2 linked regions of the Alloyangia pacifica genome follow. The protein of the gene in region 2 binds, or shares a complex with, the protein of the main gene of each other region. Links are inferred from orthologs where the notes say so. Each region holds a gene or a part of one and is shown on either strand. Other genes may lie near its edges. The genes, in order: carA and carB.

Evidence for each region.
Region 1: the proteins of carB (region 2) and carA are in contact, whole or in part, in a solved structure (PDB 1KEE), measured with the Escherichia coli proteins. The link is inferred for Alloyangia pacifica from one-to-one orthologs.

What each region holds. Positions count from the first base shown.
Region 1 is NZ_CP022190.1:176,847-183,701, forward strand. The notes cover bases 2,069-4,844. They hold carA (glutamine-hydrolyzing carbamoyl-phosphate synthase small subunit), read left to right. Parts: upstream 2,069-2,771; coding sequence 2,772-3,917; downstream 3,918-4,844. Other genes in these bases: CEW88_RS13835 (GatB/YqeY domain-containing protein), read right to left, coding at 2,108-2,575; CEW88_RS13845 (glycosyltransferase family 2 protein), read left to right, coding at 4,014-4,844. In the rest of the region: ctaD (cytochrome c oxidase subunit I), read left to right, coding at 1-301; CEW88_RS13825 (DUF2244 domain-containing protein), read left to right, coding at 630-1,124; CEW88_RS13830 (hypothetical protein), read left to right, coding at 1,142-2,053; more of CEW88_RS13845, read left to right, coding at 4,845-5,912; CEW88_RS13850 (GntR family transcriptional regulator), read right to left, coding at 5,932-6,576; CEW88_RS13855 (pyrimidine 5'-nucleotidase), read left to right, coding at 6,723-6,855. UniProt on the Escherichia coli protein: Small subunit of the glutamine-dependent carbamoyl phosphate synthetase (CPSase).
Region 2 is NZ_CP022189.1:2,652,034-2,660,038, reverse strand. The notes cover bases 3,564-7,489. They hold carB (carbamoyl-phosphate synthase large subunit), read right to left. Parts: upstream 7,112-7,489; coding sequence 3,764-7,111; downstream 3,564-3,763. Other genes in these bases: CEW88_RS12850 (SAM-dependent methyltransferase), read right to left, coding at 7,400-7,489. Also shown: CEW88_RS12880 (ABC transporter substrate-binding protein), read left to right, coding at 1-96; CEW88_RS12875 (branched-chain amino acid ABC transporter permease), read left to right, coding at 209-1,129; CEW88_RS12870 (branched-chain amino acid ABC transporter permease), read left to right, coding at 1,126-2,109; CEW88_RS12865 (ABC transporter ATP-binding protein), read left to right, coding at 2,102-2,851; CEW88_RS12860 (ABC transporter ATP-binding protein), read left to right, coding at 2,848-3,534; more of CEW88_RS12850, read right to left, coding at 7,490-8,005. UniProt on the Escherichia coli protein: Large subunit of the glutamine-dependent carbamoyl phosphate synthetase (CPSase).

The sequences.
Region 1 (6,855 bases), on a different replicon or contig from region 2:
CTTCTTCCCGCAGCACTTCCTGGGCCGCCAAGGCATGCCGCGCCGCTACATCGACTATCCCGAGGCATTCGCCCTCTGGAACCACGTGTCGAGCTGGGGCGCGATCATCTCCTTCGCCTCTTTCCTGTTCTTCTTCTGGATCATGTGGCACTCGCTGCGCAAAGGCGCCGCCTGCACCGCCGCGAACCCGTGGAACGAATACGCGGATACGCTGGAGTGGACCCTGCCTTCGCCGCCGCCCGAGCACACCTTCGAGCAGCTGCCGAAGCGCGAGGACTGGGACAAGCATCCCGCCCACTGAGCGGCTGACGCTCAGAGAGAGTGACAAGCGCCGGCCCCGGGGAAACCCTCGGGGCCGGTTCTCCTTTGCGGGGCCGCGTCCCGAGGAGACCGCGATGACCCTGCTCGACCGCTTCGCTGTGATCGCCGACATCCACGGCCATGCCGACCCGCGGCAGGCCGTGCTGGCAGGTGGCGCACCAGCACATGCCCTACAATCCCGCTCGCATGGTTGCCCTTGCCCGCAAAGGCGGCCGCGACGACTGGGCCGCGGCGCTCGAGTCCGGCTGGATCAGCGGTTGACCGGCAATTCCCTTCGACAGGCCGCGCGAGGGTGCTAGTCTCCGCCCATGCCCTACCGGTGGACCCCAGCCCCTGACGACACGGGCGGCGAGCTGACGCTCTGGCCGCACCAGTCGCTTTCGGCCAAGGGCTTCGTCACCTTCATCGGGATTTTCTTCTTCATGGCGCTGATCCCCTTCTACGGGCTGCTCGGCACGCATCTGCTCTGGGCGCTGCTGCCCTTCATGCTCGCAGCGCTCGGCGGCATCTGGTATGCGCTGCGCCGCAACGAGCGGGACCGGCAGATCGTCGAGGTGCTGACGCTTTCGCCGCAGATCACGCAGCTGCTGCGCCAGAACCCGCGCGGCGCGGCGCAGGACTGGCAGTGCAATACCTATTGGGTCACTGCCCAGATGCACGAGACCGGCGGACCGGTGCCCCATTACGTCACGCTCAAGGGCGCGGGACGCGAGGTTGAGATCGGCGCCTTTCTGAGCGAAGAGGAGCGCAAGACGCTCTACCTCGAGCTTTCCGACCGGCTGCGGCATCTGGCGCGGCCCTGACCGCGCGAAAGGTTTCCATGGCCCAGGTCCCTGCCACCAAGAAGATGAAGCGCCGGGCGCTGCGCCTTGCCGCCGCCGTGAGCCCGACGCTGGCCGGAAAGCTCTCGCCCGTGGCCTCGGAACGCGCCGCGCTCGCGCTGCGGGTCGCGACGACCGGACGGCAGCGCCCCCGCGCCGAGCAGGTGGTCTTTCTCATTCCTCTGGTCGGGCCGCACCACGTCGGAGACTGGGAGGCGGTAATCGCCCGGCTGGCGCAGACGCTGGAGAGCTTCCGACGGCAGCAAGGCGCCTGGAAGGCAGTGATCTGTTGCCAGGAGCGCCCGCCCCTGCCCGCTGCGCTGGCCGCAGATGCGCGCATCAGCTGGCTGCCCTTCGACGATCCGACCCCCGGCAACGACAAGTGGCGCAAGCTTGCGGCGCTCTGCGATCACCTTGGAAAGATCGTCACGACACCCTCCTACGTCATGAGTTTCGATGCCGACGACCTGCTGCGGGACGGCACCGTGGCCGAAATGCTGGAGCGGCAGGAGGCAGGTTATCTTGTCGAAGAGGGCTACGTCATGGACCACGCCACCGGCGACGTCGCGCTGGCCGGACCGCCGACTGCTGCGCTGCCGCTGCGCAAGCCGTTCTGGAAGCTCTGCGGCTCATGCCTCGCGCTGCACCACGACCCGGCGCTGCCGCAGAGCGCGGATTTCCTGCGCGAGATGACCCAGCATGAGCACCGGATGTTCCCCTATCTCGCGGCGCTGGCCGGGCGGACGCTGGTGCCATTCCGCACGCCTGCTGTGCTCTACGTGCTGAACCACGGGGAAAATTTCGGCGCCCGGCGCGGGCGGGTCGGGTTCAAGACCCGCTTCGTTCAGCGTTTCCGGATCGCCGATGCAACCGAGGTCTCGCAGGTGGCGGAGGCGTTCCCCGCCCCCTGAACGCGCGGCACCTCTCTTCCAAGAGAGGTGCAAATTTCTTCGAGGGAACGTGCCTCAGCCGGCCGCCGCGAGCCGGTCCTTGACCATCGGCCCGACGGCGCCGAAATCCATGCGGCCCTGATAGCGCGTCTTGAGCACGCCCATCACCCGGCCCATATCGCGGATCGAGCTGGCGCCCACTTCCTTGACCGCCGCGTCGACCGCCTGCGAGACCTCGTCGTCGCTCAGCGGCTTGGGGAGAAACTCCTCGATGATCGGGATCTCGGCCAGTTCCGCCTCGGCGAGGTCGAGACGCCCGCCCTCTTCGTAGGTGCGCGCGCTCTCGCGGCGCTGCTTCACCATCTTGGCGAGGATCGACAGCAGCTCCGCATCCTCGACCCCGTCGTCATTGCCCTCGGCACGGGCGGCGATGTCCCGATCCTTCACGGCTGCGGTGATCAGGCGCAGCGTCGAGAGCCGCTCGGAGTCCTTGTCTTTCATGGCCTGTTTGGTGGCGGCCTTGATGCGTTCTCGCAAATCCATCGGAAAGGATATCCCCTTACGTTTCCAAGCCCCGAGACTACAGAAAGGCTCCAAAGGGCGCAATCCCGCCCTATACCAATGGAAGCCATTGTTTTTGCTATATTTATTTGGGCAAATCAGCGCTTGACCCTTTCGAGCGCTTCCCTTAGGCATGGCGCGATTTGCTTCCCGCCCAGATCCGAACAGGAGTCGCGCCATGTCGCTCGCCACCCCCCAAAAGCCCACCGCATGCCTCGCGCTCGCCGATGGGACGCTGTTTTACGGACAGGGGTTCGGTGCCACGGGGGAGGCGCAGGCCGAGCTCTGCTTCAACACCTCGATGTCCGGCTACCAGGAAATCATGACCGATCCGTCCTACGCCGGGCAGATCGTCACCTTCACCTTCCCGCACATCGGCAACACCGGGGTAAACCCCGAGGACGACGAGACCGGCGATCCGGTCGCGGCGGGCATGGTGGTGAAATGGATGCCGACCCAGTCCTCGAACTGGCGTGCGGTGCAGGAGCTCTCCGACTGGCTGGCGGCGCGCGGGCGCATCGCCATCGGCGGCATCGACACCCGCCGGCTGACCCGGGCGATCCGCCAGCAGGGCGCGCCGCACGTCGCCATCGCGCACAACCCCGAGGGCGTCTTCGACGTCGAGGCGCTGGTCGCCTCCGCCCGCGCCTTCCCCGGCCTCACCGGGCTCGACCTCGCCAAGGACGTGACCTGCGCCCAGAGCTACCGCTGGGACGAGATGCGGTGGGCTTGGCCGGACGGCTACAAGGCTCAGACCAACCCGCGCAAGAAGGTGGTCGCCATCGACTACGGCGCCAAGCGCAACATCCTGCGCTGCCTGGCCTCGGCCGGCTGCGAGGTGACGGTGCTGCCCGCCACCGCGACAAAAGACGAGGTTCTGGCGCATAACCCCGACGGCGTCTTCCTGTCGAACGGCCCGGGCGATCCTGCCGCCACCGGCAAATACGCCGTGCCGATGATCAAGGGTATCCTCGACGAGACCGAGCTGCCGATCTTCGGCATCTGCCTTGGCCACCAGATGCTGGCGCTGGCGCTCGGCGCCAAGACCATCAAGATGAACCACGGCCACCACGGTGCGAACCACCCGGTCAAGGAACTCGAGACCGGCAAGGTCGAGATCACCTCGATGAACCACGGCTTCGCCGTCGACGGCCAGACCCTGCCCGCCGGTGTGGTCGAGAGCCACGTGAGTCTCTTCGACGGCTCGAACTGCGGGATTCGCATGACGGACCGGCCTGTGTTCTCGGTTCAGCACCACCCCGAGGCCAGCCCCGGCCCGCAGGACAGCTTCTACCTGTTCGAACGCTTCGTGAACAACATGTGATCTTCCCGCGATTTGTTTCGCGGAGAGCCACAATTTAAGACTCGATTTACCGACATGCCCTGAACTCCCTGTATCTAGAGAGTTCAGGAGCCTGTCATGCAAGACACGCCTCCGACGTCCCAGACTCGCCGGCGCGCCGGTGGGCTGTCCGATCTTGGCCGTCCGATATCCGCGCTCCTCCTCGAGGACGGGGCCTTGGACGCGGTACAGGCGCTCGAGGCACTGGCCCGCAGCCGGCTCGAGCGCAATCCCCTCTCCCGCCTGCTGCAGGCCGAGGGACGGGTCTCGCCCGAGCAGCTGCGCGACACTCTGGCGCGCAGCCACGGGGCGCCCGCGCTGTCCCGGCTGACCGCCCCGCCCTCCGCCGCGCTTGCGGGTCTGCTGCCGCCCGATGTCTGCCTGCGCCACGGCGCGCTGCCCTGGTTGCGGATTGATGACGGGCTGCTGCTTGCCATGGCGCATCCCGAGGGCTTCGCCCGGGTCCGCGCCCTGCTGCCCGAGAGCGAGAGCCGCGTTGTTCTGGCCCTCGCGACCGAGGCGGACATCTTCGCCGAGGTCACCGAGCGCCACGCCGCGGACATGGCGTTGCAAGCCGAAACCAGTCTTCCCGCCGACCTCAGCTGCCGCGACTTGAACCGGTTGCCGCCTTCGCGCGCCGCTCTGCTCGCCATTTCGCTGGCCGCGCTGCTGACGCTGCTGTTCAGCGCCCCGACAATGTTCTTTGGCGCGGCTCTCGCGCTGGCCGCGACGACGATGCTGGTCACGCAGCTTGCCAAGCTGGCCGCCTTCGGAGCCGGCATGGCCCCGATGCCCCCGGTCCCCACCGATCCGGAGGGTGGACCCTCGGGAAGCCCTTCCATTTCGCTCATTGTCCCGCTGCACCGCGAGGAAACCATCGCCGCCACGCTGGTGCAGCGGCTTGATCGGCTCGACTACCCGCGCGCCGCGCTCGAAGTGCTGTTGGTGCTCGAGGCCGAGGACAGGATCACCCGCGCCACGCTCGACGCCGCGGCGCTGCCGCCGTGGATGCGCATCGTCGAGGTGCCCCCCGGCGGCGTAACCACCAAGCCCCGCGCGCTGAACTACGCGCTCAACTTCGCCCGCGGCGCGCTCATCGGGGTCTACGACGCCGAGGATTGCCCCGCCCCGGACCAGCTGCGCCGCCTCGTCGCGCATTTCAGCCGCGCCCCGCCCGAGATCGGCTGCGTGCAGGGCATTCTCGATTTCTACAATCCCAAGGCAAACTGGCTCTCGCGCTGCTTCACCCTCGAATACGCCTCCTGGTTCCGCATCCTGCTGCCCGGCTTTGCACGGCTTGGCTTTGCGATCCCGTTGGGGGGCACCACCGTCTTCTTCCGCCGCGAGGCGCTCGACCGGGTTGGCGGTTGGGATGCGCATAACGTAACCGAAGACGCCGACCTCGGCATCCGTCTGGCCCGCTTCGGCTATCGCACCGAGCTGTTGCCGCTGGTCACCCTGGAAGAGGCCAATTGCCGGCTCTGGCCCTGGATCCGCCAGCGCTCGCGCTGGCTCAAGGGCTACCTGATCACCTGGCGGGTCCACATGCGCCATCCCCGCCGCTGCCTGCGCGAGCTGGGTGCGTGGCGGATGCTGGGGCTGCAACTCATCTTTCTCGCCGCCCTACTGCAGTTGCTGCTGGCGCCGCTGCTCTGGGGCTTCTGGCTCTATCAGCTCGGGGCGTCCTACCCGGCGCTCGGCCCCGCCACGGCCAACCTGCTGCCGGCGCTCACAACGCTGCTGCTCGGCTCCGAGGCGGTGATGCTCCTTATCGGCCTCGGCGGCGTGCTGCGCAGCCCGCATCCGCGGCTGCTGCCTTGGGTGCCGACGCTGTTCCTCTATTACCCGCTGGCCACGATCGCGCTCTACAAGGCGCTGTGGGAGACGCTGCGCCGGCCCTTCTACTGGGACAAGACCACCCACGGGCACTCGGCCCCGGACCACGCGGGCACCGATGCTCCCACGGGCGATCCGTGACGGCTCAGGCTGGCACGGATCAGGCGGTCTTGCGGCTGTCGAGCTTGAGGCGGGTGACGAAGGCCACCGAGATATGTTCGCGCAGCGCCTTGTCTGCCGCCGCCTCGTCGCGCCGGGCGATGGCATCGACGATGGCCGCATGTTCCGCCAGCGCATTCGTTCCGCGCCCCTCGGCGGCCAGCGAGGTCGTCGCCATCAGCGCCATGGAGCGATGCACGAGGTCAAGCTGCTGCACGAGGTAGCGGTTGTGCGAGGCGAGCTGGATCATCCGGTGGAAGCGGCGGTTGGCCCGCGCCAGTGCCGCCGGATCGTTGAGCAGGGCTCGGTCGTCCTCGACCATGTCGCGCAGCACCTGCACCTCTTCCTCGGTGGCATGGCGCGCCGCGAGCCGGGCGGCCAGACCTTCCAGCTCGGTGCGGACCACGTAGAGCTCGGCCATCTGGTTGTGATCGAGCGAGGCGACGATCAGCGAGCGCCCGTCGCGCGCCAGAAGCGATTGCGTCTCGAGCCGCTGCAGCGCCTCGCGGATCGGCGTGCGCGAGACACCGAATCGCTCGGCCAGCTCGCTCTCCACCAGCCGGTCGCCGGGGCGGTACACCCCCTGGTCGATAGCCTCGAGGATCAGCGTGTAGGCATCCTTGTTCGGCGTCCGGATCTGGCTCATCTGGGGCGGTCCTTCATAGGTGATGCAGCAAGATAGCGGGAGCGGGGGGCCGGGATCAACGCCCCGCTTGGCCGCAGGCCGCGCAGCGTCGCCCTGCGGCCCCACCGCGCATTGCCGCCCGCCTTGCCCGAGCGTAGGGTGCAGCCATGGTAAAGCAGTATTTCTCCCACGTGCGCCACTGGGTCTTCGACCTCGACAACACGCTCTATCCGCCGGCCGTGCGGCTCTTCGACCAGATCGAGCGCAAGATGACCGACGTGGTCATGCGGGTGACGGGCG
Region 2 (8,005 bases):
GAGGTGATCAAGGAAGGCGACATCCTCACCAACAAGATCGTCGGCACGGCGATCGAGGATCGTGGCCACGCCTACGAGGACGAGTGCAAGATGTAATTCAGACGGGTGCGGCCCTCCGAGCAGATGCTTGGAGGGCCGCGTTCCATCCCGGCCCGAGGGTCGGGCAACGCGGGCGATGCCCCGCTGCTGAATTGAGACGGACCACAGAATGACCCCCATCCTCATCGCCGAGCAGGTCCTCAACGGCCTGCAATCGGGCGTGATGCTGTTCCTCATGGCCGCCGGGCTGACGCTGATCTTCGGCGTCATGGGGCTGATCAACCTCGCCCACGGCTCGCTCTACATGGTCGGCGCCTTTGCTGCGGCCGCCACTGCCGCCGCAACCGGCTCCTTCCTGCTGGCACTGGTCGCGGCGCTGGCCGCTGCCGCTGCCGCGGGCGCGCTTGTCGAGCGGCTGGTGATCCGCAGGCTCTACGACCGCGATCACCTCGACCAGGTGCTGGCCACTTTCGCGCTGATCCTGATCTTCTCGGAAGGCACGCGCTGGATCTTCGGCTCCTTTCCCCTCTATCTCGACATCCCCGAGGCGCTCTCGGGGCCGGTCACCCTGCCGGGGGGCATCCAGTATCCGCTCTACCGGCTCTTCATCATCGGCATGGGCCTTGTCGTGGCTGCGCTGCTGTTCTGGCTGATCGCCCGCACGCGGCTCGGCATCCGCATCCGCGCTGGCGAGAACGACCGCGAGATGATTGCCGCGCTCGGCGTCGACATCGCCCGGCTCTACACGCTGGTCTTCGCACTCGGCGCGGCGCTGGCAGGGCTGGCCGGCGCGCTCGTTGGGGCCATCCAGTCGGTGCAGGTGGGCATGGGCGAGCCGGTGCTGATCCTTGCCTTCGTGGTGATCGTCATCGGCGGCATCGGCTCGATCGAGGGGGCGCTGGTCGGCGCGCTGCTCGTGGGCCTCACCGACACGCTCGGCGGCATCTTCCTGCCGCAACTCTTCAGCCTCTTCATGGACCCTGCCGCCGCCACCCAGACCGGCGCGGCGCTGGCGTCGATGGCGATCTATGTGCTGATGGCGGCCGTGCTCGTCTGGAAGCCGACCGGACTATTCGGAGCGAAATCATGAGCCGCGAACGTCTTCTGGGGGCGGTGGTGCTGCTGGCGCTTGGCCTCGTGCCGCTGGCCGCGCATCTGATGGGCGAGCCCTTCACCATCACGCTTGCGACCCGGGCCGCGATCCTTGCGCTGGCCGCCGTGGGGCTGAACATCGCGCTTGGCCTCGGCGGGTTGGTGAGCCTCGGCCACGCCACCTTCTTCGGCATCGGCGGTTACGCCATGGGGATCCTCGCCAGCCATGTGCAGAACTACGAGCCGATGTTTGAATGGCCTTTCCTCTTCGAGGGCTCGACCTCGATGCCGGTCATTTGGCTGGTGGCGGTGCTGGCCTCGGCGCTGGTCGCGTTGCTGATCGGGCTGCTGGCGCTGCGGACCTCGGGCGTCTACTTCATCATGATCACGCTCGCCTTCGGGCAGATGTTCTACTTCTTTTCGATCTCCTGGAGCCGCTACGGCGGCGAGGACGGCATGTCGATCTACGTGCGCAACGGCTTCCCGGGGCTCAACACGCTCGACCCGATCCAGTTTTTTGGCCTGTGCTACGCGGTGCTCTGCCTCGTGCTGCTGGGCGCGCATCTGCTGGCGTGCAGCCCCTTCGGGCTGGCGCTCGGCGCAGCGCGGCAGAGCCCGGACCGGGTGCAGGCTGTGGGGCTCGACCCCAAGCGGCTGCGGCTGGTGGGCTTCGTCATCTCGGGCGCGATCACCGGCCTTGCGGGCGCGCTCTTCGCCGATCTCAACCGCTTCGTCAGCCCGACGATGTTCAGCTGGCAGACCTCGGGAGAGATCATGGTCTTCATCATCCTCGGCGGCGTCGGACGGCTGTTCGGCCCGGTGGTCGGGGCAGCGGTCTTCGTGATGCTCGAGCATTGGCTCGGCGACATGTCGGAATACTGGCACATATGGCTCGGGGTTCTGCTGCTCGCCGTAGTGCTCTTTGCACGCGGCGGCCTGGTCGGGCTGATTGCGGGACGGGAGAAGGCCCATGACTGACGCCATTCTCGAAACCCGCGGGTTGGTGAAGACCTACGGCGCGCTGCGCGCTTCGGACGGCATCACGCTCGACCTGCGCCCCGGCGAGATCCACGCGGTGATCGGTCCCAACGGCGCCGGAAAGTCGACGATGATCAAGCAGCTTTCGGGCAATATCGCGCCGGACGAAGGCACCGTGCATTTCCTCGGCAAGGATGTCACCGGCCTCAGCACCATGGCCCGCGCCCGCATGGGTCTGGCGCGGACCTTCCAGGTCTCGGCGCTGGCGATGGAGGACACGCTACTGCAGAACGCGGTGCTGGGCGCGCTCGGGGCGACCGCGTCGCCATATCGCTTCTTTCGGCCTGCGCTGAAGCGCGCGGAATTGCGCGACCGGGCCATGGCCGCGCTGGACCGCATGGGATTGGCGGACCACGCCGCCACCGTGGTGAGCGAGCTGAGCCACGGCCAGCGCCGCCAGCTCGAGGTCGCGGTGGCGCTGACGCTGCAGCCGAGGGCCTTCCTGATGGACGAGCCGATGGCCGGTCTCGGCGGTGAGGGCTCACAGCAGCTCACCGGCATCCTCGACAGGCTGCGGACCGAGGCGCCGATCCTGCTCATCGAACACGATATGGACGCCGTCTTCGCGCTGGCCGACCGGATCTCGGTGCTCGTCTACGGGCGGATCATCGCCACCGGTACGGTAGAGGAGATTCGGCGCAGCCCGGAGGTGCGCGACGCCTACCTTGGAGATGCCGAATGAGCCTTCTGGAACTGCACGATCTGACCGCCTCCTACGGCGCGTCCCAAGCGCTTTTCGGCGTCTCTCTGGAAATTGCCGAGGGCGAGGTTCTGGCGCTCATGGGCCGCAATGGCATGGGCAAGAGCACCACTGTCCGCTGCCTCAGCGGGATGATGGCGGCCGGGGGTGTCCGGCGCTTTGCCGGGCAGGACATCGGCAAGCTTCCCTCGCACAGGGTGGCGCGGCTGGGGGTCGGGTTGGTGCCCGAGGGACGCCGGTGCTTCCGCGATCTTACGGTGACCGAGAACCTTATCGCCGCCGCCCGCCCGGGTCCGTGGGATCAGGCGCGGGTCGAGGCGCTGTTCCCCCGGCTGGCGGAGCGCCGCACGCAGGTGTCGGGCACGCTCTCGGGGGGTGAGCAGCAGATGCTGGCCATCGGCCGGGCCTTGATGACCAACCCGCGGCTCTTGGTGCTGGACGAGGCGACCGAAGGGCTCGCCCCACTGGTGCGGCAAGAGATCTGGGACGCGCTGAGGGTGCTGAAGCGCGAGAGCGGTCTGTCGATCCTGGTGGTCGACAAGGCGCTGTCGGAACTGGCGCAGGTCGCTGACCGCGCGGTGATCCTCGAGCGCGGGCGCTCCGTCTGGGACGGGGTGTTCGCCGAGGTGAAGGGCGAGGTGGCGGAGCGGTATCTGGGGGTGTGAGCCCGTCCGGACTCAAGGCGAAGCCGCCGGGCGAGCGCCTGCCCGTCCCCACGGGCTGGCGCTCTGTCATCGTCGCGCAACGCTCCCATGTCGTCCGGATCTGGCTGGCATAAAGCGCGAAACTCGGGCGTTGCAGCGCCAGCCCACGGGCAGGCGCTCACCCGGCTACCGTGGGACAAAAAGGGGCGGGAAAATTTCCCGCCCCTTTCCTGTCTCTGATCCCGAAGGCTTAGGCCTGCAGCGGCTTGACGACCAGGTCGCCCTCTTCGCGCGCCTGCATCGCCTGCGCGGCGGCATGGGCGCCGGCGGCGGTGGTGAAATAGGGGATCTTGTCGTAGAGCGCGACCGAGCGGATGGCGCTGCTGTCCGAGATCGACGCCGCGCCCTCGGTGGTGTTCAGCACCAGCTGCACGCCGCCGTCCTTCAGCAGGTCGACGACGTTCGGACGGCCTTCGTAGACCTTCTTGACCACCTCGCAGGTGATGCCAGCCTCTTCGAGGAACTTGGCCGTGCCGGCGGTGGCGAGGATCTTGAAGCCTAGGTCCGACAGGATCTGCGCCGCCTCGACCATCTGCGGGGTCTTGTCCTCGTTGCGGATCGAGATGAACACCGTGCCCTCTTCGGGCAAATGCGTGCCCGCGCCCATCTGCGCCTTGAGGAAGGCACGCGGGAACGAGCGGTCCCAGCCCATGACTTCGCCGGTCGAGCGCATTTCCGGCCCGAGGATCGTGTCGACGCCCGGGAAGCGGGCGAAGGGCAGCACGGCTTCCTTGACCGAGAACCACGGCATGTTCGGATCGGCCAGCGTCATCGGATCCGCCAGCGGCAGCGCGGTGTCGTAGTCGGCGTTCTCGGGGTAGGGCGCGCGCAGCGGGAAGGCCGAGAGCTTCTCGCCCGCCATGATCCGCGCGGCGATCGAGGCGATCGCGCTGTCGGTGGCCTTGGCGACGAAGGGCACGGTGCGCGAGGCACGCGGGTTCACCTCTATGAGGTAGATTTCCTCCTCGCCCTGCTCGTTCTTCTTGATCGCGAACTGCACGTTCATAAGGCCGACCACGTTGAGCGCCTTGGCCAGCGCCACGGTCTGCTCCTTGATCTGGGCGATGATCTCGTCCGAGAGCGAGAAGGGCGGCAGCGAGCAGGCGGAGTCGCCCGAGTGGACGCCGGCTTCCTCGATGTGCTGCATGATGCCCGCGACGTGCACGTCGGTGCCGTCGCAAAGCGCGTCGACGTCAAGCTCGGTCGCGCCCGACAGGTAGCTGTCGAGCAGCACCGGGCTGTCGCCCGAGACCACGACCGCCTCGGCGATGTAGCGCTCGAGGTGGGCCATGTCGCGGACGATCTCCATCGCCCGGCCGCCCAGCACGTAAGAGGGGCGGATCACCAGCGGGAAGCCGATCTCGTCGGCGATGGCCAGCGCCTGCGCGTCGGTCGAGGCGATGCCGTTGCGCGGCTGCTTGAGGCCAAGCTGGTTGACCAGCGCCTGGAAACGCTCGCGGTCTTCGGCGAGGTCGATCGCGTCGGGCGTGGTGCCGAGGATCGGGATGCCCTCGGCCTCGAGCGCGTTTGCCAGCTTCAGCGGGGTCTGGCCGCCGAACTGCACGATGACGCCGTGCAGCGTGCCGTTGTCCTGCTCGACGCGCAGGATCTCCATCACGTGCTCGAAGGTCAGCGGCTCGAAGTAGAGGCGGTCCGAGGTGTCGTAGTCGGTCGACACGGTCTCGGGGTTGCAGTTGACCATGATGGTCTCATAGCCGGCTTTGGTCAGCGCAAAGCAGGCGTGGCAGCAGCAGTAGTCGAACTCGATGCCCTGACCGATACGGTTGGGCCCGCCGCCGAGGATGACCACTTTCTTGCGGTCCGAGGGACGCGCCTCGCATTCGACCTCGCCCATCATCGGCATCTCGTAGGTCGAGTACATGTAGGGCGTCTGCGCCTCGAACTCGGCGGCGCAGGTGTCGATGCGCTTGAAGCTGGCGACGACGCCGAGGTCGGTGCGGCGCTTGCGCACGTCCTTCTCGGCAAAGCCGGTCAGCTTGGCGAGGCGGGCGTCGGTGAAGCCCATGATCTTCAGCGCGCGCAGGCCCTCGGCGTCGGTCGGCAGGCCGTTCTCGCGGACCTGCTCCTCGGCCTCGACGATCTCGCGAATGCGGGCAAGGAACCACGGGTCGAACATGGTTACGCCGTGGATCTCGTCATCGGTCAGACCGTGGCGCATCGCCTGCGCGATGGTGCGCATCCGGTCCGGGGTCTGCTGGCCGATGGCCTTGATGACCGCCGATTTCTCAGGCGCGCCGGGGATTTCCACCTCGTCGAAGCCGGTCAGGCCGGATTCCATCGACGCCAGCGCTTTCTGCAGCGACTCATGGATGGTGCGGCCGATGGCCATCGCCTCGCCGACCGACTTCATCGCGGTGGTGAGATGCGGCTCGGAGCCAGGGAACTTCTCGAAAGCGAATTTCGGGATCTTGGTGACGACATAATCGATGGTCGGCTCGAACGACGCCGGGGTCACCTTGGTGATGTCGTTGTCGAGCTCGTCGAGCGTATAGCCCACGGCCAGCTTCGCGGCGATCTTGGCGATCGGGAAGCCGGTGGCCTTGGACGCCAGCGCCGAGGAGCGCGACACACGCGGGTTCATCTCGATGACAACCATGCGGCCGTTGTCGGGGTTCACCGCCCATTGCACGTTGGAGCCGCCGGTCTCGACACCGATCTCGCGCAGCACGGCGATCGAGCCGTTGCGCATGATCTGGTATTCCTTGTCGGTCAGGGTCAGCGCCGGGGCCACGGTGATCGAGTCGCCGGTGTGCACGCCCATGGGATCGACGTTCTCGATGGCGCAGACGATGATCGCGTTGTCCGCCTTGTCGCGGACGACTTCCATTTCATACTCTTTCCAACCGAGCAGCGACTCGTCGACGAGGATCTGGTTCACCGGCGAGGCATCCATGCCCGAGCGGCAATAATGCATATAGTCTTCGCGGTTGTAGGCCACGCCGCCGCCGGTGCCGCCGAGGGTGAAGGCGGGGCGGATGATCGCCGGCAGGCCGATGTCTTCCAGCGCCTCAAGCGCGATGGCGACGCCGGCGTCGAGGTCGGCCTTGCCGTTCGCCTTCTTCGGCGCGGTGACGATCGTGGCGCGCGGGTTCTCGAGCCCGATGCGGTCCATCGCCTCGCGGAACAGGGCGCGGTCCTCGGCCATCTCGATGGCGTCGCGCTTGGCGCCGATCATCTCGACACCGAATTTCTCGAGCACGCCCATTTCCTCGAGCTTCAGCGAGGTGTTGAGGCCGGTTTGCCCGCCCATGGTCGGCAGCAGCGCGTCGGGGCGCTCCTTCTCGATGATCTTGGCAACGACTTCCGGCGTGATCGGCTCGATGTAGGTGGCATCGGCGAGCTCGGGATCGGTCATGATGGTGGCCGGGTTCGAGTTGACCAGGATGACCCGGTAGCCTTCTTCCCGGAGCGCCTTGCAGGCTTGGGCACCGGAGTAGTCGAATTCGCAGGCTTGCCCGATGATGATGGGCCCCGCCCCGATGATCATGATGGATTTGATATCGGTTCTTTTAGGCATGGGGCACCTTCATGTGATGTCAGTCGCGGTCGGGCAGGGGGCAGCGCGCGACGGAGTCGCCGCTCCCCGCAAATTGTCGTGCGTTATAGACAGAAGCTTTGCCCACGCAACCCCAGATCCGCCTTGTTTTCCTCTGCAAAGCAAATGGCGGCGACAGCGACGTGACAGCGGCGTGGCCGGAGCGTGACGCTACGTTGCCCAAGGGTCACGGAGTCTTGCCCGAATTTCAACAGCAAGCGCCGGGTCGAGGGGGAGGCCCGGGTGGGTGAGCCGTTCGGCTGCGCGCCCCTATTGCGCGGCGTGCAGCATTTCCTGTTCACGGTCCGCGTAGAGATAGTCCCGGGTGGTCGGCACGGCGTACTGCTTGTGCGACAGCTGCACGTGGAAAACGCCCTGACGGGTTTCCTCGAAGGCCGCCTCGCAGACCACGAGGTACAGGCGCCACATGCGGATGAACCGCTCGTCGTAACCCAGGTCGCGGACCTTCGGCAGCGCCGCCTCGAAGCGGCGGCGCCAATGGTTCAGGGTCGGCCCGTAATGACCACGCAGCACTTCGACATCGGTGGCCCAAAGGCCGGACTTCTCGACCGCGGCTGACACTTCCGAGAGGCTGGGAACGTAGCCGCCGGGGAAGATGTATTTGTCGAGCCAGGGCGAGGTCGGCGCGGGCGGGGCGGTGTGCCCGATGGTGTGAATGAGCGCGACGCCGTCCAGCGCGAGCACCTCCTGCACCTTGGCGAAATACTCGCGCAGATGCGGGTAGCCCACGTGTTCGAGCATCCCGACCGAGACCACCCGATCGAAGCGGTCCTCGATCTTGCGATAGTCGAGCAGGCGGAAGTCGGTCTTGTCGGCGAGCCCGGCTTCCTCGGCGCGGCGCCTGGCGGTGGCGAG